Regions from separate parts of the Mesorhizobium sp. L-2-11 genome, predicted to be linked through region 1. Evidence: riboswitches for the same ligand, from Rfam matches in the RefSeq annotation. Region 1 holds a riboswitch; each other region holds the start of a gene.
What was found. A riboswitch is a leader RNA that binds a small molecule or an ion and turns the genes downstream of it on or off. The one in region 1 is predicted to bind cobalamin.

Region 1 (5,307 bases):
TTGTCGGCAAGCTCGTTGTTGATCTCGAGGAAGAACGGATCATTCGCCCCCACCGGCTTTCCGGTGCTTGGGTCGAGAATGCCTTTTGGCTTCGGCGCGACGAGCGTGCCGGAATTGTCACTCAATCCCATTCCAGCGCTCCTTTCTTCCATTCATAAGCAAAGCCGATGGTCAGCACCGCCAGAAACACCATCATCGACCAGAACCCAAGCATGCCGATCTGGCCGAAAGACACCGCCCACGGAAACAGGAAGGCCACCTCCAGATCGAAGATGATGAACAGGATCGACACCAGGTAGAAGCGGATGTCGAACTTCATGCGGGCATCGTCAAACGAGTTGAAGCCGCATTCATAGGCGGAAAGCTTTTCCGGATCGGGATTGCGGTAGGCCACCAGAAAGGGTGCGGCTAGCAGCGCCAGGCCGACGACCAGCGCCACGCCGATAAACAGGACGATGGGCAGGTACGAACTCAACAATGCGTTCATGCTGCGGCTTTCCGTTGGCGGCCAATCCACTCTGATTACAGCACCGGACCCACTTGCGGAAGCGTGACAGTTTAACCACTGAACCGTTTTAGGGGGCTCTATGCTGCAACGCGGCGAGGGTTAGCGCAGGGCTTTCGGCGAAGCAAGTCAAACCTTGTTCAAAACTCGGGGTGCTCGACGGCATATCCGGATAAACTGGTCCGATCCGCTCCTGTTTGATTTCCTTCACTTTTTACTCCACTTTACTCTCCTGACATGGATGCCGCCAAAACCCTGCTAGCATGGCGGAATCATCGCTCCCACCTTTGGTCGAACGCCGACAGAGTGCCGTCTGCATGAAGGAAAAAATCTCGCTCGCCATGGCCCGGCGCATCGCGCTTGCCGCACAGGGGTTTGCCGATCCTCGCCCCGGCAGAACGCCTGATCGCCGCCATTTGGCGCGTGTGCTTGCCCGGACCGGCCTGCTGCAGATCGATTCCGTCAGCGCGGTGGTGCGCGCCCATTATATGCCGCTCTATTCGCGGCTTGGCCCCTACCCGCTCGCCCTGCTCGACAACGCCGCGGTGACGCGCAAGCGCAAAGTCTTCGAATATTGGGCGCACGAAGCCTCCTTTCTGCCGGTCGAAACCTATCCGCTGATGCGCTGGCGCATGGAACGGGCCGAGCGCGGTGAGGAAATGTACAATGGGCTGGCCAAGTGGGGCCGCGAGCGCGCCGCCTATATCGAAGACATTTATCGCGAGGTCGTCGAACGCGGCCCGATCGCCGCTTCGGCCCTGAGAGACCAGAAAGGAGGCCAAAAAGGCTCCGGCGGCTGGTGGGGCTGGAGCGACGCCAAGCACGCTTTCGAATGGCTGTTCTGGGCCGGCCGCATCACCACGGCGTCGCGTCGCGGCTTCGAGCGGCTTTATGATCTGCCGCAGCGCGTGCTGCCGCCGGCGATACTCAGCCTGCCGGTGCCCTCGCCCGAGGATGCGCACCGCGAATTGCTGCGCATTTCCGCCCGCGCCCATGGCGTCGCGACAGCAGGCGACCTGCGCGACTATTTCCGGCTCTCCCCCGCCGACATCAAGGGCCGCATCGAGGAACTGGTCGAGGCCGGCGACCTTTTGCCGGTTCGCGTCGAAGGCTGGAGCAAGCCAGCCTATCTCCACAAGGACGCCCGTTTTCCGCGCAAAATCAAGGCGCGTGCGCTGCTCGCTCCGTTCGATCCCGTCGTCTTCGAGCGGGCGCGCACGGAAAGACTGTTCGACTTCCGCTATCGCATCGAGATCTACACCCCCGCCGAAAAGCGCCAGTACGGCTATTATGTGCTGCCGTTCCTGCTCGGCGAAGGGATCGTGGCGCGCATCGACCTTAGGGCTGACCGCCCGGCCGGCGTGCTGCGCGTCCATGCCGCCTATGCCGAGCCCGGCGCCCCGCCGCAAACCGCCGCCGAACTTTTCGAGGAATTGCAGCTGATGCAGGGTTGGCTCGGCCTCGAACGCATCGAGGTGACACCTGCGGGGGACCTGGGTTCGGCGCTGGCGGATGTCGCGGTTTCGTAAGGGTTTGCCGATGTCGGCGCTGCCCCTCACCTGCCTGCCGGCATCCTCTCCCCGTATAGTGACGAGGAGAGGGACGCTGTCATCGATGGTTTCGCCAATCACCAGCGTTGCAGGAAGGGGCGCCGCTGTTGCGGCCAGCTTTTTCTCCCCGTCACTATACGGGGAGAAATGCCCGGCAGGGCAATGAGGGGCAGCGCCGACATCGAAAATTGCCCTGAAGCGTTTCCCTCGCCAGCGTCGTAGACGTGCGTTGACACGACTGCCCGCACAAGCCTAAATCCGGTTCAGACGGTCTCCTCTCGGCAAAGGGAGGAGCCAAGAGGGAATGCGGTGCGAAATCCCGATTTCAAATCCGCGGCTGTCCCCGCAACTGTAAGCGACGAGCCTAGGCCGAAAACCACTGGGAAAATCCCGGGAAGGCGGCACCAAGGCGATGACCCGCGAGCCAGGAGACCTGCCGTCTAGGACAAAAGAATCCGATCGCCTGGCGGGTTTTCCGGGCAAGGAGCCTGATTTGGAACGCGACAGCAGTTTTCCGGCTGAGACAGCGGGCGTATTGTCCGGCGATGGTGATGCTCTATCGGACGTCACCGTGATCGTCTGCGCCTCCTGCCGTGACGAGACCGGCTCCGACAGCCATCCCCGCGCCGGCGAATTGTTGGCCGAAGACACGCGCCGCGCCGCCTCGGGCGAAAACATCCGTATCCGCAGCGTCGAATGCCTCGGCAACTGCAAGCGCCGCCTCAGCGCCGCTATCCTGCGAGACGGTTGCTGGAGCTATGTCTTTGGCGACCTGACCGCGACCAGCGGCGCCGATCTGGTCGTCGGTGCAAGGCTCTTCGCCACCTCGACCGACGGCCTCATTCCATGGCGCGGCCGCCCCGATTGCCTGAAGCGCGGCCTCGTTGCCCGCATCCCTCCCCTCGACCTTTTGAAGGACCAGATATGATCGCTTCCATCTCGCGCGTGCCCTGCACCGTCGTCACCGGCTTCCTCGGCGCCGGCAAGACGACGCTGATCCGCCATCTGCTCGAAAACGCCGGTGGCAAACGGCTGGCCATCATCGTCAACGAGTTCGGCGACATCGGCATCGACGGCGAGATCCTGAAAGGCTGCGGCATCGACACTTGTCCGGAGGAAAACATCGTCGAACTGGCCAATGGCTGCATCTGCTGCACCGTCGCCGACGATTTCGTCCCGGCGCTCGACCAGATCCTGTCGCTGACGCCGAGGGTCGACCATATCCTGATCGAAACCTCCGGCCTGGCTCTGCCCAAGCCACTGGTCCAGGCCTTCCAATGGCCGACGGTGAAGAGCCGGGTGACGGTCGACGGCGTCATTGCCGTGGTCGACGGACCGGCGCTGGCCGAAGGCCGCGTTGCCAACGACATGGACGCCCTGCAGGCGCAGCGCGCGCAGGACGAAACGCTCGACCACGACGATCCGGTCGAGGAGGTGTTCGAGGACCAGCTCGCCTGCGCCGACCTGATCATAGTGTCGAAGCGCGACCTGATGGACGCCGCCGGCACGGCCCGCGCCAATGCCATCATCGGCGAACATGTTGCCCGCGCGGTAAAGATCGTGCCGGCCTCGCAGGGCAAGGTCGATCCCTCCGTGTTGCTTGGCCTTGGCCTTGCCGTCGAGAACGATATCGAGAACCGCAAGACCCATCACGACGACGAGCTCGACCACGAGCACGACGATTTCGACTCGTTCGTCATCGACATTCCGTCGATCGTCAATCCCGATGAGCTGGCTTTGCGCGTCGCCACGGCGGCGGCGGAAGAAAACGTGCTGCGCGTCAAGGGTTTCGTCGAAGTCGGCGGCAAACCGATGCGGCTGTTGCTGCAGGCCGTCGGCCCGCGCGTCAACCACTATTACGACCGCGCCTGGACCGCTGAAGACGATCGCCGTTCGCGCCTCGTCGTCATCGGCCTGAAAGGGCTGAACCGCCCGGCGATCGAGCGTATCCTCGCCGGCTGAGCACAGGCACGAGCCGCGATGCACATCCTCACCACCACATCCGCCTCGCTCGACGATCTCGCCGAGCCTGTCGACCTCAGGCAGACGCCTGCGGATGTCGTGGCGCTGTCCTTCACTGACAGCGACTTGGCCGGACTGGCGGCAGCGTGGCAGGCAGACGCGGACCGTCTGCCGTCGATGCGGCTGGCGGCGTTGCGCGACCTGCGCCACCCGATGTCCGTCGACCTGTGGATCGACAGTGTCGCCCGGCACGCCAGGGTTGTTCTGGTTCGCATCCTCGGCGGTTACGACTGGTGGCGCTACGGCTGCGACCAGCTCGCCTCGACCGCCCGCGCGCACGGCATAAAACTGGCGCTGCTGCCCGGCGAGAGTCACGACGAGGATTTGCGACTGATCGAAGGCTCGACGCTGCCGCGCCAGGAGCTCGACGCCCTGCTCGGCTATTTCCGCGAGGGCGGCCCGGAGAATATGACGGCGCTGGTGTGGAGGCTGGCGCGGCTGGCGGGCCGGGATGCGGCGGACGTTGAGCCGGTCAGCGTGCCGAAGGCGGGTTATTATCAACCGGGACGCGGTGTCGTGGAAAAGCCGGACCTTTCGAATATCGGCGCTCCGTCACACCCCCCTCTGTCCTACCGGACATCTCCCCCGCAAGGGGGGAGATCTGCCGTCACCAACGCCGGCGCATCTCCTATTTCGTCGGAGCTATCTTCAGTATCTGCGATTGGCGAAAACATCGATGGCAGCACAATCTCCCCCCTTGCGGGGGAGATGTCCGGCAGGACAGAGGGGGGTGGGACGGAGCTCGACGCCGACAATACCTGCGTAGGCGCGCCTGTCGTGCCCATTCTGTTCTATCGCTCGATGCTGCTCGCCGCCGATGTCGCGCCGATCGACACGCTGTTTGAAGCGCTGAGCGCGCGGGGCATCATCCCCGTCCCCATTTTCGTCTCCAGCCTCAAGGACCCGGCCTCCCTGGCCTTTGTCGAGACCGCGCTTGCCGCGCTGAGGCCGGCCGCCATCATCACCGCGACGGCGTTCGCCTCGGGTGCTGAGCCCGGCGTCGAAACCCTGTTCGACCGTGCCGGCGTTCCTGTCCTCCAGGTCATCGTCGCGACGACACGCCGCGATATCTGGCAAGACAATCAGCGCGGCCTGGCGCCTGCCGACCTCGCCATGCATGTCGTGCTCCCCGAACTCGACGGCCGCATCCTTGCCGGCGCCATTTCCTTCAAGGGAGAGAGCGAGGTCGATCCCGCATTGGCTTTCCGCGCCTTCGCCAACCGACCGGAG
Region 2 (5,307 bases), 1.4 Mb from region 1:
CACCGCCGCAACATGCTCGACCCGCGCTTCACCCGCTTCGGCCTGGCCTATGTGCGGGACGGCCGCGACAGCTCGCGGCGCTATTGGAGCCTTGTCCTGGGCAGATAGCAATTCGGGCAAAGGCCAATCCGCGCCGTCGACAATGCCGCGTCGGCTGACGAGATCATGATCGACCCATAGTTGTTCTTGCGCAGGAAGGCCACCTGATCGTCCGTCTCGACGCCCTCGGCAATGGCCCCATCCTTGGATAGCTTGCGATGCCGATACTGGCCGCGCCCTCAGCTGATCTGCTCCGAGGCCGCAACTCAAAGGCGATTGCGAATGAGCATGGTGACCACGAAGAAAGCGCCGACCGAACTGGTGATGATGCCGATCGGCAGTTCCTGCGGCGGCAGCAGCGTGCGCGCCAGAAGGTCACTGGCAAGCAGCAGCACCGCTCCGAACAGGGCGCAGCTTGCAATCAGGCGCAGATGTAACGGGCCGGCCAGGGACCTGGACAGATGCGGGATCATCAGCCCGACGAAACCTATGACACCTGCGACCGAGACCAGGATCGCCGTTGAGAAGGCAGCGACGAGAAACGCCGTCCTGCGCATCCGCACAACCGGCACGCCGAGGCTTTCGGCAGCATTCTCGCCGGCCAGGAAAGCGTCGAGCTTGCGATGGTTCCACAGCGCATAGGCAAGAATGGTGCCCGCGCCAAGAGCAGCCAGCCCGACATTGTCCCATCGCGCCAGGCCGAGCCCGCCCATCGTCCAGAACAATACCGAGTGAGCGGCGCGCTGGTCTCCGGCGAAGACGAGATAGTTGGTCAGGGCGATGAACATGAAAGAGACGGCAAGCCCGGCCAGTATCAGCCGTTCGGGTCCTTGCCCCCTCACCCGCGAAACCAGCAACAGCACGATGCCGGCCGCCAATATGCCGCCGGTGAAGGCGGCAACCGGCAACGTCCAGATGCCGAAATGATCACCAAAAATGGTGATGACGGAAACAGCACCCGCCGCGGCGCCCGAGGACAGGCCGAACAGGAACGGATCGGCGAGGTCGTTGCGCGTTACCGTCTGCAACAGCGTGCCGATGACGCCCAGCCCGGCGCCGACACAGATCGCCATGATCGTGCGTGGCAGCCTGAGATCCACGACGATCTTGGCAACCGGGATCTTGGCAACCGGGATATTGCCGACCGGGCCGGGCACGAGGTTTCCGTCCAGTCCGGCCGCATGTCCGAGCGCAGCAATCACGTCGCTCAACGCTATGACCGTCGATCCATAGGCGATCGACAGCAAAGCAAGAGCGGCGATCGCTGCTGCCCCTGCTGCCATGGCCAATTCGAATGCCCTGTGGCGCAAGCTCAAAAGGCTTCCGGGTGCATCGCCCTGGCGATCTTGGCGATCGCCTCGATGTTGGCTGGTCCAGGCGTCAGCTCGGCATAGCGGAGCGCGACGAAGCGCTCGTTCCTGACCGCATCGGTCTCCTTCATCGCCGGATGGACCTTGAGGAGTTCGAGCAGTTTCCTGTAGCCGCCGCCGTCCTGATAATCGAGCAGGATCAGGAACTGCGGATTGCGGGAAGCGACCGTTTCCCAATCCGTATTGCCCCAGCTCGTCTGCATGTCGGCCATGATGTTGTCGCCGCCGGCAGCGGCGATCATGGCGTTGGGGATCGCGAACTTGCCGGATGTGAACGGTTTGTCTTCGCCGGAATCGTAGAGAAACACCCGCGTTCCCTCGCGGTCGCCAATCTTCGCCATGATTTCGGCGAGCTGCGTTTTCCAGCCCGAAACAAGTTTTTTCGCCTCGGCTTCCTTGCCGAAAATCTTGCCCAGCTTTTCGATGTCGCCATACAGCAGGTCCATCGAAGCGGCGGGGCGGTTGGTGTCGAGATGGACGCAGCTTTCCGTCAGCACCAGCGTCTTGATGCCGTGCGGGGCCAGCGTATCGGGCGTCACCTCGCCGCCCGGCTTCATGCCGTAGTACCAGCCGGCGAAAAAGAAATCGGGCTCGACAGCGACGAGATTTTCGAGCGTCGGATACTTTGGCGCAAGTTCCGGGATCGCGCCCTGCTCGGCCTTGAATTCCGGACCGACCTTGTACCATCCGGTGATGCCGGTCAGGCCGACGATCGACGGTTGCAGCCCCAGCGCGAAGGCCATCTCGGCCATGTTCATATCCTGGATGACGGCGCGCTTCGGCGCGGCGTCGAACGTCAGCGGCGTGCCGCAGCTGTCGACCGTTACCGGGAAAGCGAAGGCGGTCTGGGCAAGCAGGAGGGAGGTAAAAGACAGTGCCAGGCGTTTCACGAATGCTGCTCCTTGGTTAAATCAGGGAAGGCACGGTTTGGAACGTCGAACACCGTGAGTTCGCGGTCTTCGGTCGGATGGCGCAGCCGAAGCACGTCGACGCCGAAAATCTCGCGGATCAACTGCTTGGTCAGCGCCTCGCGCGGACCGGCGAACGCCTGCAGGCGGGCAGCGTTCATCACCGCGACCCTGGTGGCAAATGGCGTGACCAGCGACAGATCATGCAGCACCGCCACGACGGTCATGCCAAACTGCGATACGAGTTCAAGAAGTTCGCTGCGGGCGCGCGGATCGAGATGATTGGTCGGTTCGTCGAGGAACAGGATTTTGGGCTCCTGGGCGATGGCGCGCGCCAGTTGGGCGCGTTGCCGCTCACCACCGGACAGCGAGCCGATCGTGCGGCCGAGCAGCGGCAGCAGGCCGGTTCTGCGAAGCGCTTCGGCGACGATGTCGCGTTGCTCGCTTCTGCGTCGCAAGCCGGCATGCGGGACCCGCCCAAGCCCGACATAATCGATTACGGCAAGCCGCGGATCAGGCTGATCGGTCTGGCCGACGACAGCCATGTGCAGAGCCCGCTCGGCGGCCGAGAACGTCTCCAGCCGGCGCCCGCCAAACCTCACATCTCCCGCGCTTGGCCGCAGCGTACCGCACAGCATGCGCAGCAGCGTCGTCTTGCCGGCGCCGTTTGGGCCGATGATGGCGAGGCGGTCGCCCGCCGCCACCGAAAGGCTGACCGCACTGACCAGGCGCTGGCCATTCGCCGTCGCGTTCAGTTCACGCGCTTCAAGAAGAGGCTGGGAGGCGTCCACTTACCGTCACTTTCTCCAATGGCGACGGAAGGAAGCGAACCGGCCGACAAACCGATGTCCACGTCTCCTCCCGGCACACCCCGTCCGGTCAACTCATGCTGATGGCAGGTCTCCTGGCTCGCGGGTCCTTGCGCCATCCAGCCTTCCCAGCCTTGCCGGCCAGTGGCATTTCGGATTTTGCTCGCCGCTTACAGTTGCGGGGGCAGCCACGGCCTCCATCCGAAGATCTCACCGTGTTCCCTTTTCACCCCTTGCCTTTCGACTCGGGGACCATCACCTTTCCACCGTAGATTTCCGCCGACCGCGTCGCAATGGTTTTGATTGGGCTCGCACCATGATGCGCGGTCGTTCGCATATGTAATGATATTACATATCAAGCGCTACTCTCTGCTGTCAACACCGGCATACCTGTGCTCCGGTTTTTCCCGGATGCCCAATTCAACGACCTTTCAATGGACCAGCGTGGAAGAGGTCGGTCGCCAAAACATCGGAAAATTTTCAGAATCCGATCGGGATTTCAGCGTCCAAAAAGCCGAATGAAAGCGTGCTGGTGAACGGGCCAATTGACCCCATGTTTTCGCGCCAGGGCGCCCGGCCCGTCTCCAGTCAAGGATCATTGCCGGCTGTCGCGCCCGTTCCGGCGCCGGCCGCAACATGGATAGGAGACAACATGACTGCCGCATTCCACAGCAGGTTGAAACATGGCCTCGTCGGCGTATCGATCGCGGCGCTCGGCTGCGCCGCTGCCGTCACCTGGTACGCCGCCAAGGGCGAGGCCGCGACTGCAAAGCCGGATGTGCCGGAAGCGAAGCTGGTCAAGGCCGTGACGGTGAAGCCGGAACCGCAGGCAGACAGTCGCATCGCCATCGGCGAAATCCGCCCACAGCGCGAAAGCGACCTCGGGTTCCGGCTCTCCGGCAAGCTCGTGCAGCGCACGGCAGCAGTAGGCCAGATGGTCAGGAAAGGCGAAGTGCTCGCCCGGATCGAGGACCAGGATTATCGCAACCGCTTGCGTAGCGCCGAGGCCGATGTCGCGGCGGCGCAGGCCGTGCTGGTCGAGGCGAGTGCCGCAGAGGTCCGCCTCGGAGCACTGCTTGCCAAAGGCTTCACGACGCGCGCCAGCTATGATGCGACGTTGAAGAACCTCCGCTCGGCGCAAGCCAAGCTGGACTCGGCAAAGATTGGCTTGGAGATGGCCAGGGATCAGCTCGCCTATACCGAACTGCACGCGGATTTCGACGGCGTGGTGACGGCGACTGGCGCTGAGGAAGGCCAGCTCGTCAATGTCGGGCAGATGGTCGTGCGCATCGCCGATCCGCAAGCCCGCGACGCCGTCTTCTCGATCGCCGAGGCAGCTTTCTCGAATGGCCGCAGGGCCGGGCATCCGCCGGAGATCATTGTCTCGCTGCTCAGCAACCCGGCGATCTCGACATCCGGCGTCATCCGCGAGGTGTCGCCGGTGGCCGATGCCGCTACCCGCACCTTCCAGGTGAAGGTTTCGCTGCGCAACGCCCCGGATGAAATGCGCTTTGGCAGCAGCGTCGCGGGCCGTGTCAACGAATCCAGCGCGCCTGTCGTGATGCTGCCGGGAAGTGCGCTGTTCGACAAGGACGGCAAGCCGGCCGTCTGGATTGTGAGCGCTTCGTCGGCGGTCGAGCTGAAGCCAGTCGTCATTGCCCGTTACGAGACCGAGCGGGTCGTCGTCAGCAGCGGCCTGGCCGAAGGCGACGTCGTCGTAACCGCCGGCATCAACCGGCTGCGCGAACACGAAAAGGTTCGCATTGCTGCAGGAGAAGCCAGATGAGCCCGTCACAAACGAAAGTGCTGATTGCCGGCGCCGGACCAACCGGGCTGACGCTTGCCCTCTGGCTCACCCGTCTCGGCGTGCCGGTCCGCATCTTCGACAAGGCCGCAGGTCCGGGCGAGACATCGCGCGCGCTCGCCGTCCAGGCCCGCACGCTCGAGTTCCACCGCCAGATCGGCATCGTCGAGGACGTGCTTGCCGCCGGCGTGCGGCTGGAGCAACTCACCGTGCGCACGCCGGCCGGCATCGCCGCAAGGCTGCCGCTCTCCGACTTCGGCCGCGGCATCAGCCCGTACTCCTTCGCATTCGCGCTGCCGCAAGACATTCACGAGCGCATCCTGATCACGCATCTCGAGCGCGCCGGGGTTCGGGTCGAGCGCAACACCGAACTGGTC
Region 3 (5,307 bases), 3.1 Mb from region 1:
CTGAGGACGAAGCACGGGGCACTTTTCGAAGTCCGCGCGCGGATCTTCCGTGCCGAGAAGTGGACCCGCGATGGTTCTTAAAGGAGTTGTTGGCATGCGCGTAGAAAGCGATCATTGCGACGTGATCGGTGTGCCGGCCGCTCCCACGCAACTTGATCGTCTTTCTTCTGCGATTCTGCGGCAGGGGGGGATGGCGCGAGTGTCGCTGCCGGGCGATGTGGTGACCTGGGCGGCAGCCCGTCACCAGACGCTCAGGCAGATGCTTTCCGACCAGCGTTTCAACAAGGACTGGCGACAGTGGGGGGCGCTGCAGGACGGCGAGATTCCCGAGGATCATTCGCTGATCGGGATATGCAAAGTGGACAACATGACCACGGCGCACGGCGCCGATCACCGGCGCTTGCGCGGCCTGCTGTCCAGCAGCTTCGCGCCCAGTCGTATCGCCTTGCTGGCGCCACGGGTCGAACAATGCGTCGATCGACTCCTGGCCGAGATGGCGCAGCGCGGCGGCAGTGCCGATCTGATGAGCGAGTTCGCCGCTCCGCTGCCCACCAACGTGATCGCCGAACTGTTCGGTTTGCCGGACGAACAGCGCGAAGAGATCGTCGCGCTCACCTACAGCCTGGCCAACACCTCCGCCACAGCCGAAGAGGTGCGACAGACGCGGCAGCGCATCCCGGAGTTCTTCCGTCGCCTGATCGCGCTCAAGCGGGGCCAGCTCGGCGATGATCTGGCTTCGGCCCTGATCGTCGCGCGTGACAAAGGCGAGCTCGTTTCCGACACCGAGCTCATCGACATGCTGTTCATGGTGCTCTCTGCGGGCTTCGTGACCACCGCCGGCGTCATCGGCAATGGCGTGCTGGCATTGCTGACGCATCCGCAGCAACTGCACTTGGTGCGCAGCGGCCAAGTTCCGTGGTCACAGGCGATCGAGGAGATCCTGCGCTGGGGCAGCTCAGCGGCCAATCTGCCGTTCCGCTATGCCACCCAGGACGTGGAGATCGACGGATGCCTGGTCCGCCGCGGCGATGCCGTCCTGATGGCGTTCCATGCGGCGAACCGGGACGAAAAGGCCTTCGGTCCCGGCGCCAACAGGTTCGATGTCACCCGGCGGCACAACCCGCATTTGTCATTCGGCGAGGGGCCGCATTCCTGCCTGGGCGCTGCGCTGGCGCGCCTGGAATTGCGCTGCGCCTTCCCCGCGCTATTCGGGCGGCTGGAGGATCTGGCGCTGACCATCGCTGCGGAGGACGTCGTCTACATGCCGTCTTACGTCATTCGCTGCCCGCAGCGCCTGCCGGTCAGCTTCCGCCCTTCCGTCGCTTAGAGAGTGCGGCATTCACCCCGGATTCGGTGATTCTCGGTTCGCCGGGGTGGCTTGTCTCGCACGAGGGGGGCGAGCATGCCCGGTTACGCACGATCGTGGCGCCGGCCTTCAGCAATCGCAGGGTGAAGCTGCTCGCGCAGCAGGTCGAGGCGATCGCCGCGCAGTTGTTCGAGACGCTGGCGGCCCAGCCCCAGTCCGCCGACCTGAGGCGCCACCTCTCCTTTCCGCTTCCGGACATGGTTATCAGCGTGCTGATGGGCGAGTGCGCAAGCACGCTGAGCGAAGCCGAGCGGGAACAAGTACCGGGATTCCCGGCTGACCGTGACGACCTGGCCCGACTTTACGCCCTTTGAGCCCGGCGACCTCGATCTCATCCGGCGTCGCCGATGGGGACAAGGATCTCTCCGAGCCTGCACTGATAAGAGGCGGCATCGTAAGCGGCTTTGGGCGAAAGAGACCGATCAGCGCAAGGGCATTATTCGCATCATCACATAAACATCTCGTTATATGTATTGACAAGGAGCGAAGCTGCTGTGATTGTGCGCATGTCGTGGTTCTCCGCGCGGCACTGCTGTAGCGGAGCTAAGAGGGAAGCCGGTGCGATGCCGGCGCTGCCCCCGCAACTGTTAGCGGCGAGCCAAGCCCATTGGTGTCACTGAGGCGAACGGCCTCGGGAAGACGGGCAGAGGCTTTGACCCGCGAGCCAGGAGACCTGCCACGACGAACAACGTCCACGGGCGGGGTGTCTCGGTGGCCGCGGTAGCCTGGCTTCGTGCCGCCTGCTCGCGCGTTCCTTGTCCCCACGCCCCAACCATCGGGGTATGGCATGACTGTCTCTCAACAAATTCCAGTGGCAACGCTCGGCGTGCCGCGTATCGGTCGACGGCGGGAACTCAAATTCGCGCTTGAAAGCTACTGGTCCGGAAAATCTCCCGCTGCCGACCTGCTCGCGACGGCGAAGGCGCTACGCGCCGCCAGCTGGAGGGAGCAGCACGATCGCGGCGTGTCGAAAATCCCGTCCAACGATTTCTCGCTTTATGACCATGTGCTCGACACCGTCGCCATGGTCGGCGCCGTGCCGGCACGATACACCTGGACTGACGGCGAGGTCCCACTCGATACCTATTTCGCCATGGCGCGCGGCAACCAAGATCAGGCCGCTGATTGCGGACATGCCGGTGACGAGCATGCGGCCAACGGGCATGGCCTTGCCGCGATGGAAATGACCAAATGGTTCGACACCAACTATCACTACATTGTGCCGGAACTTACCGACGATCAGAGCTTTGCCCTCTCGTCGGCGAAACCGGTCGATCATTTCCTCGAGGCCAAGGCGCTCGGCATCCACACGCGCCCGGTCCTGCTTGGACCGGTTACCTTTCTCAAGTTGGCGAAGTCACCTGAGGAAGGTTTCAACCCTATCGCGCTCCTGCCACGGCTGCTGCCCGTCTACGAGGAGCTCCTGCGGAGGCTGAAGCTCGCGGGAGCCGATTGGGTGCAGATCGATGAGCCGGCGCTCGTGGTCGATCTGGTTCCCAATGAACGGGATGCGCTCCAATTCGCCTACTGCCGGCTGTCAAAAGCAGCACCGGAGTTGAAGATCATGGTCGCTACCTATTTCGGATCGCTGGGAGACAATCTCGAGACCGCAACTTCTCTGCCCGTGGCGGGACTGCACGTCGATCTCGTGCGCGCTCCAGAGCAGTTGGAGACCGTCGGCCGGCTCGCGCAAAAGGAACTTGTCCTGTCGCTCGGACTGATCGACGGCCGCAACGTCTGGCGCGCGAACCTGCCTGCCATACTTGACCGCATCAAGCCGATCGTCGCCGGCTGGCCGTTGGACCGCGTGGAGATCGCCCCGTCCTGCTCGATGCTGCATGTGCCGATCGACCTGGACATGGAGACGGCACTCGATGCGGACGTGAAATCGTGGCTCGCCTTCGCGGCGCAAAAAACCGACGAGCTGGTCGTGCTCGCCCGTGCCCTGGCTGAAGGCCGGGACGCGGTCGCCGCCGAACTAGAGGCGTCGGCTGAGGCTGCCGCCGTTCGCGCGACATCCGCTAAGGTGCATGATCCGCTCGTCGAAGGACGGGTCGCCAGCATCAAGGTCGGCATGACGCGCCGGAAGAGCGCATTCGACGTGCGCTCCAAGCTTCAGGGCGACACGTTTGGCTTGCCATCCTTCCCCACCACGACGATCGGCTCCTTCCCGCAAACAGCCGAGGTTCGCAAGGCGCGGGCAGCCCATGCCAAGGGCGAGCTGAGTTACGTCGACTATGAGGCCTTCCTGAAAAAAGAGATAGAAGCCGCCGTTCGCTGGCAAGAAGAGATCGGACTCGACGTGCTGGTCCACGGCGAATTCGAGCGCAACGATATGGTGCAGTATTTCGCCGAGCAGCTCCGCGGCTTTGCCTTCACGCAGCATGGGTGGGTGCAGAGCTATGGCTCGCGCTTTGTGCGACCCCCGATCATCATTGGCGATGTGTCGCGACAAAATCCGATGACACTACACTGGTGGCGATACGCCCAGTCGCTGACGCCAAAGCCGGTGAAGGGCATGCTTACCGGCCCGGTGACGATCCTCAACTGGTCCTTCGTCCGAGACGACCTTCCGCGCTCAGCCGTCTGCCGCCAAGTCGCGCTCGCCATTCGCGATGAAGTGAGCGACCTCGAAAAGGCCGGCGCCAAGATGATCCAGATCGACGAAGCCGCACTGCGCGAGGGCTTGCCGCTTCGTGAGGCCGACTGGGAAACCTATCTCGACTGGGCCGTCGAATGCTTCCGGCTGGCTTCAACGGCGGTTGGCGATGCGACCCAGATTCACACCCATATGTGCTACTCCGAGTTCGGCGACATCGTGGACGCGATTGCTGCAATGGATGCCGATGTGATCTCCATTGAAACCTCGCGCTCGCAGATGGAACTGCTCGATACGCTGCGAACCTTCAAGTATCCGAACGAGATCGGTCCCGGCGTCTATGACATTCACTCGCCGCGGGTCCCGGAAGTGGGCGAGATTTCCAACCTCATCATGCTTGCTCGCGATCGATTGCTGGATGGCCAATTGTGGGTGAATCCCGACTGCGGTCTCAAAACACGCAGATGGGAGGAGGTCCGCCCTGCCCTGATGAACATGGTGGCTGCGGCACGCGCAATTCGGGAAAAAGCGCAGACGGCGTAGGGCTCGGTGACACTCGCCGGCGGTGAGCGGCAACGCCACACACCGGGCATCCTTGGGGGAGTCTATCCGGCGCGCCCAAGGCAATCGCGCTGCCGGTGACGAAGCGCCTCGGCAAGCTTGGCCTGGCCGCGGCCCTTGTTACGGCGCGTCGAAGTCAGCTTTCCAGACGCCGCCGTTGGCTGGCGATCGAAGGAGGCTTGGCCTCAAATGAGCCGGCCAGAAACGAGACGGCTCACCGCCAGCCAGTTTCGGATTATTCCGTATTGGGATCATCCAGTGTCACTATCGTCTCCCCGACCTTGGTCGCCGAACCCCCCGGTCCCGACCATCGGGAGAAGCATCAGCGATCACGCGGCGCCGGTCCGCGGAGCGTGTTGCGGGAGATCGGATGCAGGGCCAAGCTGGGGCAAGGTTCATACGGTACTTCCGGAGACTTTTGAGGCGGCATCGACGCTCCACCATCTGCAGCGGGCCAATTCCCGCTCGATGGCTCCGTCTGCCTCTGGCTGCAATCACCATCACCGCGACGGCGAAGCCGAGCGGCCGCAGCTGGCTGGCGGACCCTTGTGCTTCGATGGTGGAAGATCAGGCGCCGGACCAGGAAAGCCGCCGCGGAAAGTGCGGTGTTGGCTTGCTCCTGGCGGAGCCGGCAGGGGTGTTCGGACCGCGCCCAATAGCGATGTGCAGATGGCCGAAATTCACGAGCGGCGTCCCAGATCTCAATCACTGCGCAGAATGCGTGCTTCGAGCGCGGCTGCGACAAAAGCTCGTCGAGCAGCTGGTGGATGGGTCTTACCGC
Region 4 (5,307 bases), 2.8 Mb from region 1:
TTCGCGGCGGGTCGATGCCGCGATGATGGAGCAATCGATGTTGCGGCTGCCCGCGCCGCCAAGGTTCGCCTTTGTCTGCGGCTCGAATGCCTTCGTGTCGGCCGCCGCCCAGGCGCTGATCGATGCCGGCGTTCCGGCAGGCCTCATCCGCACCGAACGTTACGGGGTTTAAGCGCCCCCACCTGTCAGACCTCAATTTCGAGCGCCGACAGCGGCCTTGAACAGCAGGCGAGAATAAAACCGTCGTCGATCTCGTGATCGAGGATGCCGCCATTGTGGCTCATCTCGACTGTGCCCGAGATCTTTTTCACCTTGCAGGTTCCGCACAGGCCGAACTCGCAGGCTGCAGGAATTCGTACGCCCGAAGCGCGCGCCGTCTGCAGCACGGTCTGGCCGGCAACGCAGTCGGCATCGACATCCGAAAGCGAAAAGCGGATCGGCGTTGCGGCCTCGACAGGTACCTCGATCCCGCCCCCTGCCGGCCCACCTTCTGCCGGCGAACCGAACGGGGCCGGTATTTCCTCCACCCTTGGGGCCGCAAAGCTTTCCTGATGATAGTTGGCCATGTCGAAGCCGGCCCCCTCCAGCATCTGCCGCACGGCGCGCATGAACGGGTCGGGGCCGCAGCAGAAAATTTCGCGCTCGCGAAAATCGGGTGCCAGCAGCGGCAGCCGTATCGCGTCGATCCGGCCCATATGGCCGAACCAGCCCTCACGGCTGGACCGCTCCTCGATCATGAAACCGAGCGTCAGGCCAGGCATGCGGCTGCCGAGCAGCTCGAGCTCCTTGCGGAAGATGATCTCCTCGGGCTTTCGTGCACAGTTGACGAAGCCGACATCGGTCCATGGCGCGCAGTCGTTTAGCCAGCGCAGCATCGACATCATCGGCGTCACGCCGGAACCGGCCGAAATGAACAGATACTTGGCGGCGGGATGGCTGTGCAGCGAAAAGTCGCCCGCCGGCCCATAGGCCTTCACGTGAACGCCGGGCTTCAGATTGTCGAACATCCAGCGTGTGCCGAAGCTGCCGGCCTGCGCTTTCACCGTCACCGCGATCGAGAACGGCCGCGACGGTGAGGACGACAGCGTATAGGTCCGCATCAACGGGCCATCGGTGGTCGGCAGTTCCAGCGTCACGAACTGCCCCGGTCTGTAACGGAACCATGTCTGGTTGTCAGAGCGGAAGGTGAAGGTCTTCACCTCAGGCGCCTCGTCGCTGACGCCGATGACTTCCAGCACCTGGAGCCTGTCGTTCCAGGGCGCCATGTCGTCGAGATGTCGGTAGAGCCCAAGGTCCGTCATCGCATTCATCCCGTTGATCCCGCTCAGGCGACGCTGCGCAACGCCGGACGGCCGTCCTCGGCAAGGCGCGGCCCGATGAAGGAGGCGTACCATTCGACGAACTGGATGACGCCGCCCTCATGCAGTTCCGAATAGGGGCCGGGCTCGTAGGCCGGCGACAGTATGCCGAAGGCGTTTTCCTCGACGATGCGACGGTCCTGGTCGTTGGTCTCGGTCCAGACATGGGTAAGCTCGGCGAGGTCGTAATCGACGCCCTCGACCGCGTCCTTGTGGACGAGCCATTTGGTGGTGACGGCCGTTTCCGTGGCGCTGATCGGCAGCACGCGGAAGGTGACGGCATGATCGCCGAGGACATGGTTCCAGGTCGTCGGATAGTGATAGAGCAGCAGCGAGCCGATACGGTCGGTCGAAACGCTGTCGGAAAGGTGCTTCTTCACCGCGCGTCTTCCCGTCATCGTATAGCTGACGGCGTCGCGCAGCAGCGGTGCGCGGGTGGCGCGATACTGCCCGGCCGGATCGATGCGGAACTTGCTCGGCAGGCCTGCCGCCTCGCATTTCGCCCAGTGCGCGAGCATTTCCGGATCGCTGTCGGCACCCTGCACCCCGGTCACGGTCGGCGCTTCCGGGAATGTCTTGCAGAGTTCCGGATGGTTGCCGGCGCAATGGTAGCACTCGCGGTTGTTCTCCCAGACGAGCTTCCAGTTGCCCTTCTCGACGATGGTCGATTCGAAGGCGATTTTTGCCTCGCGCAGCCGGTGGGGCAGGAGGTAAGGCTCGATCATGGCGCGCATTGGCGCGAAGTCCGCCGGCTCGTTGGCCAGGCAGATGAAGATATAGCCGCCGACGCTTTCGCAAGCCACCGGCTTCAGACTGAACTGGCTCTTGTCGAAGCCGTCTGCCATCTGGCGAGCAAACAAGAGACGGCCGTCCAGCTCGTAGGTCCACTGGTGATACGGGCAGACGAGCTTCGCCGCAGTGCCCTTGTCGGCATTGCAGACACGGCTGCCGCGATGCCGGCAGGAATTGTGGAAGGCATTGACCTTGCCTTGCTGGTCGCGGACCAGCACGAGCGGATAGTCGCCGATCTGGGCGGTGATGTAGCTGCCAGGTTTCGGCAACTCGCAATCGTGGCCGATGAACAGCCAGTCGCGATACCAGATCAGCTCCATGTCGAGCTTGAAGAAATCTGGATCGGTGTAGAAGGGCTGCTCAAGCGAATAGCCTTGCCTGCGGCCGTGCAAGAGCCTCAGCATGTCGTTGCGCGCGTCCATGTCCTGTCCTCGTGTAAGGACTGAACTGGTGGTGATGGAGGGAGGACCGCTTGCACGCCGGCGACAGGGCCGGACATGCATCATCCACCTCTTGACCGCCCACCGCGATCAGTCGAGTCTAAAAATCTCGGGCTGGTTTCCGGGCTCTGGAGTGTCCTTGCGGACCCATCGCGACACCTTCCCAGGCTTGTGGCCCAGTGGTCTCCCGTTGCGACTTGAACTCCACCACCGTTGCGGGGGCAGCGCCGGGTTCTGACCGGCTTCCCAATTCTCCGCTTCGTCGTCACCAAGCGGCACCTGAGATGGCGCGATCTAATCATGCCGGCCGGCTGACTGTCGGCATGAAAGCGACATCGTATCCATGCGGCGCGACACCGCCGGCGAAACCTACAGGTTTATACCTGCAGGGCTGAAACCTCACTTTTGTCGGCAGCCATTGTCGGCTGCCGTGACATCCAATCCGAGCCGCGGCGGAAACCAGGAAGGTTAACAGTTTATAAAAGTGACTGTTAGCCGCTTCTAAAATCGAACCGAACGGTTCGTTTCTGTTGACAATGCGTGCAGCACGCCGTGAACGCAGGTCCGCCAATCCGTCAAATCATGAACGGCTAATTTGGCATAAGCGATTGAAAATAAGATATAAAATCAATTCGGGGATGTCTCTGGTACAATTTCAAGGTGTAGATTCTTGGTCCACACGGAACAACTTCGTGATTGGAATCCGCCGAATGGCCTTCCCACGTTGGGGCTGTCCGAACAACGCGCGTCCTCCCAAGACACGCCGCTAGACGGACGGAAAACTAAGATACTGGAGTACCAAAAAATGAAAAAGATCGCTCTCGCTGCCGTCGCCGCTCTGGCCATCACCGGCAGCGCCTTTGCCGGCAGCGACCATTATGGGTCAGACGGCCTCAACCAGCCGGCCGCTGCGGTCGACAGCGACTCGTATACGGCTTCGACTCGGAATTCGGCTTCGGCGCAGAACCCGGTTCCGGCTGACGAGAAGCCCGTTCACGGCAGCGACCGTAACCTGTTCGGCAACAACTAACAGTTCGTCCAGGCAATGATCCCGAAAATGGAACGCGGTTTTCGAACAAAGAGCATGGTCAAACAAACAGCTGCGGCGGCATTTGCCCGCCGCGCTGGTGGAATCAAGAAAATCCAGGAGTTTTGAAATGAAGAAGATCGTTCTTGTCGCCGCCGCTTTTTTGATTGCTGCCGGCAGCGCCTATGCCCGCAACGACAACGTTGGCGGAACCGACATCAACAAGCAGGCGACCGTCAACGTCGACAACACGCAGACGTCTTCGGTGCGCAATACCGGCTCGCCGGTCTACAAGCTGCTCAACTCGTCGGGCGACGTACAGAAGTCCGCCCCGCAGGGCGGCGACCGGAACCTGTTCGGCCGCTGACAGCGACCGGAACGAACAAGAGCGGCGGGCTTGCCCGCTGCTCTTGTTTGAGGGCTCGCCAAAAAAACTTTCATCAGTTCGGCCGCCGCTCTCAGGCTGCCTTTGCTTCCGCTTTGTGGAGCGTGAATGAATGTCCGTCGGCGTCGAAAATATGCAGGTCGCCGGCATCGGCATTCAACCGCAGCGCGGCACCCCGCTTGACCTCGACATTGCCTGGCAGCTTGGTCACCAGCGGCAGGTCGGCGCGGCCGATGTCGACATAGACGAGCTGGACCTCGCCGAGCTGCTCGACATAGTCCACCGTTCCCTCGAAAAGATAATCTGCGCCGGTGGCGATCATCAGATCCTCCGGCCGCACGCCGAAGCTCACCGAAGCGCCCGTCGCCGAGGCTGGCGTGGCGATCGGCACCGTCGCCTTGCGGCCGCCGACATGGCTGACGATGGTCGGGTCGCCTGATTTGTCGATCGTCGCCGGCAGGATGTTCATGGCCGGCGAGCCGATGAATTGGGCGACGAACAGATTGCCGGGTCTCTTGTAGAGCTCCATCGGCGTGCCGACCTGCTCGATATGGCCCTCCTTGAGCACCACGATGCGGTCGGCCAGCGTCATCGCCTCGACCTGGTCGTGGGTGACGTAGATCATCGTCGTAGCAGGCATCGATTCCTTGAGCTTGGCGATCTCGATGCGGGTGGCGACGCGCAGGGCCGCGTCGAGATTCGACAGCGGCTCGTCGAACAGGAAAACTTTCGGGTTGCGTACGATTGCGCGGCCGATGGCGACGCGCTGGCGCTGGCCGCCCGACATCGCCTTGGGCAGGCGGTCGAGATATTTGGTCAGCTGCAGGATTTCCGCCGCCTGGCGCACCCGCTTGTCGATCTCGGCCTTGCTCTCCTTGCCGATTTTCATCGAGAAAGCCATGTTGTCGTAGACGGTCATGTGAGGATAGAGCGCATAGGACTGGAACACCATGGCGATGCCGCGCTTCGACGGCGGCACGTCGTTGACCACCTCGCCATCGATCTTGAGCTCGCCGGAGGTGATTTCCTCAAGCCCGGCGATCGACCGCAGCAAGGTCGACTTGCCACAGCCAGAAGGGCCGACGAAGACGATGAACTCGCCCGACTTTATGTCGAGGTCGATGCCGTGGAGAATGTTGAGATTGCCGTATGATTTCTTCACTTGCCTTAGCGTGACATCGGCCATGGGTTCCCTCCAGTGAATTGCCAATTCAATCGATACGACCGAACCAGGCGCCGTAGCCGCCGAGGCGGATAGAGCCGGCGTCAGTCTGTCCCGAAAACCCGTGCCCCGGCAAGGGCTGC

Region 2: linked by a shared signal. The riboswitch ahead of JG739_RS21825 (ABC transporter ATP-binding protein) and the one ahead of JG739_RS14925 (DUF1636 family protein) in region 1 are both predicted to bind cobalamin.
Region 3: linked by a shared signal. The riboswitch ahead of metE (5-methyltetrahydropteroyltriglutamate--homocysteine S-methyltransferase) and the one ahead of JG739_RS14925 (DUF1636 family protein) in region 1 are both predicted to bind cobalamin.
Region 4: linked by a shared signal. The riboswitch ahead of JG739_RS01535 (aromatic ring-hydroxylating oxygenase subunit alpha) and the one ahead of JG739_RS14925 (DUF1636 family protein) in region 1 are both predicted to bind cobalamin.

What each region holds. Positions count from the first base shown of each region.
Region 1 is NZ_AP023257.1:3,111,424-3,116,730, reverse strand. It holds gene JG739_RS14940 (NuoB/complex I 20 kDa subunit family protein) at 1-131, opposite strand, end outside; gene JG739_RS14935 (NADH-quinone oxidoreductase subunit A) at 122-487, opposite strand; gene JG739_RS14930 (winged helix-turn-helix domain-containing protein) at 823-2,034, shown strand; cobalamin riboswitch at 2,307-2,510, shown strand; gene JG739_RS14925 (DUF1636 family protein) at 2,549-2,983, shown strand; gene cobW (cobalamin biosynthesis protein CobW) at 2,980-4,017, shown strand; gene JG739_RS14915 (cobaltochelatase subunit CobN) at 4,036-5,307, shown strand, end outside.
Region 2 is NZ_AP023257.1:4,549,196-4,554,502, forward strand. It holds gene JG739_RS21810 (CAP domain-containing protein) at 1-108, shown strand, start outside; gene JG739_RS21815 (FecCD family ABC transporter permease) at 306-1,322, opposite strand; gene JG739_RS21820 (ABC transporter substrate-binding protein) at 1,352-2,299, opposite strand; gene JG739_RS21825 (ABC transporter ATP-binding protein) at 2,296-3,108, opposite strand; cobalamin riboswitch at 3,195-3,398, opposite strand; gene JG739_RS21830 (efflux RND transporter periplasmic adaptor subunit) at 3,779-4,912, shown strand; gene JG739_RS21835 (FAD-dependent monooxygenase) at 4,909-5,307, shown strand, end outside.
Region 3 is NZ_AP023257.1:6,214,313-6,219,619, forward strand. It holds gene JG739_RS29560 (OmpW/AlkL family protein) at 1-4, shown strand, start outside; gene JG739_RS29565 (cytochrome P450 family protein) at 95-1,327, shown strand; partial or broken gene JG739_RS29570 (cytochrome P450) at 1,333-1,587, shown strand; cobalamin riboswitch at 1,862-2,061, shown strand; gene metE (5-methyltetrahydropteroyltriglutamate--homocysteine S-methyltransferase) at 2,178-4,508, shown strand; gene JG739_RS29580 (DUF982 domain-containing protein) at 5,228-5,307, opposite strand, start outside.
Region 4 is NZ_AP023257.1:334,836-340,142, reverse strand. It holds gene JG739_RS01545 (FAD-binding oxidoreductase) at 1-172, shown strand, start outside; gene JG739_RS01540 (hybrid-cluster NAD(P)-dependent oxidoreductase) at 186-1,301, opposite strand; gene JG739_RS01535 (aromatic ring-hydroxylating oxygenase subunit alpha) at 1,325-2,572, opposite strand; cobalamin riboswitch at 2,686-2,888, opposite strand; gene JG739_RS01530 (DUF680 domain-containing protein) at 3,396-3,620, shown strand; gene JG739_RS01525 (DUF680 domain-containing protein) at 3,748-3,984, shown strand; gene JG739_RS01520 (ABC transporter ATP-binding protein) at 4,076-5,188, opposite strand; gene bglA (beta-galactosidase BglA) at 5,214-5,307, opposite strand, start outside.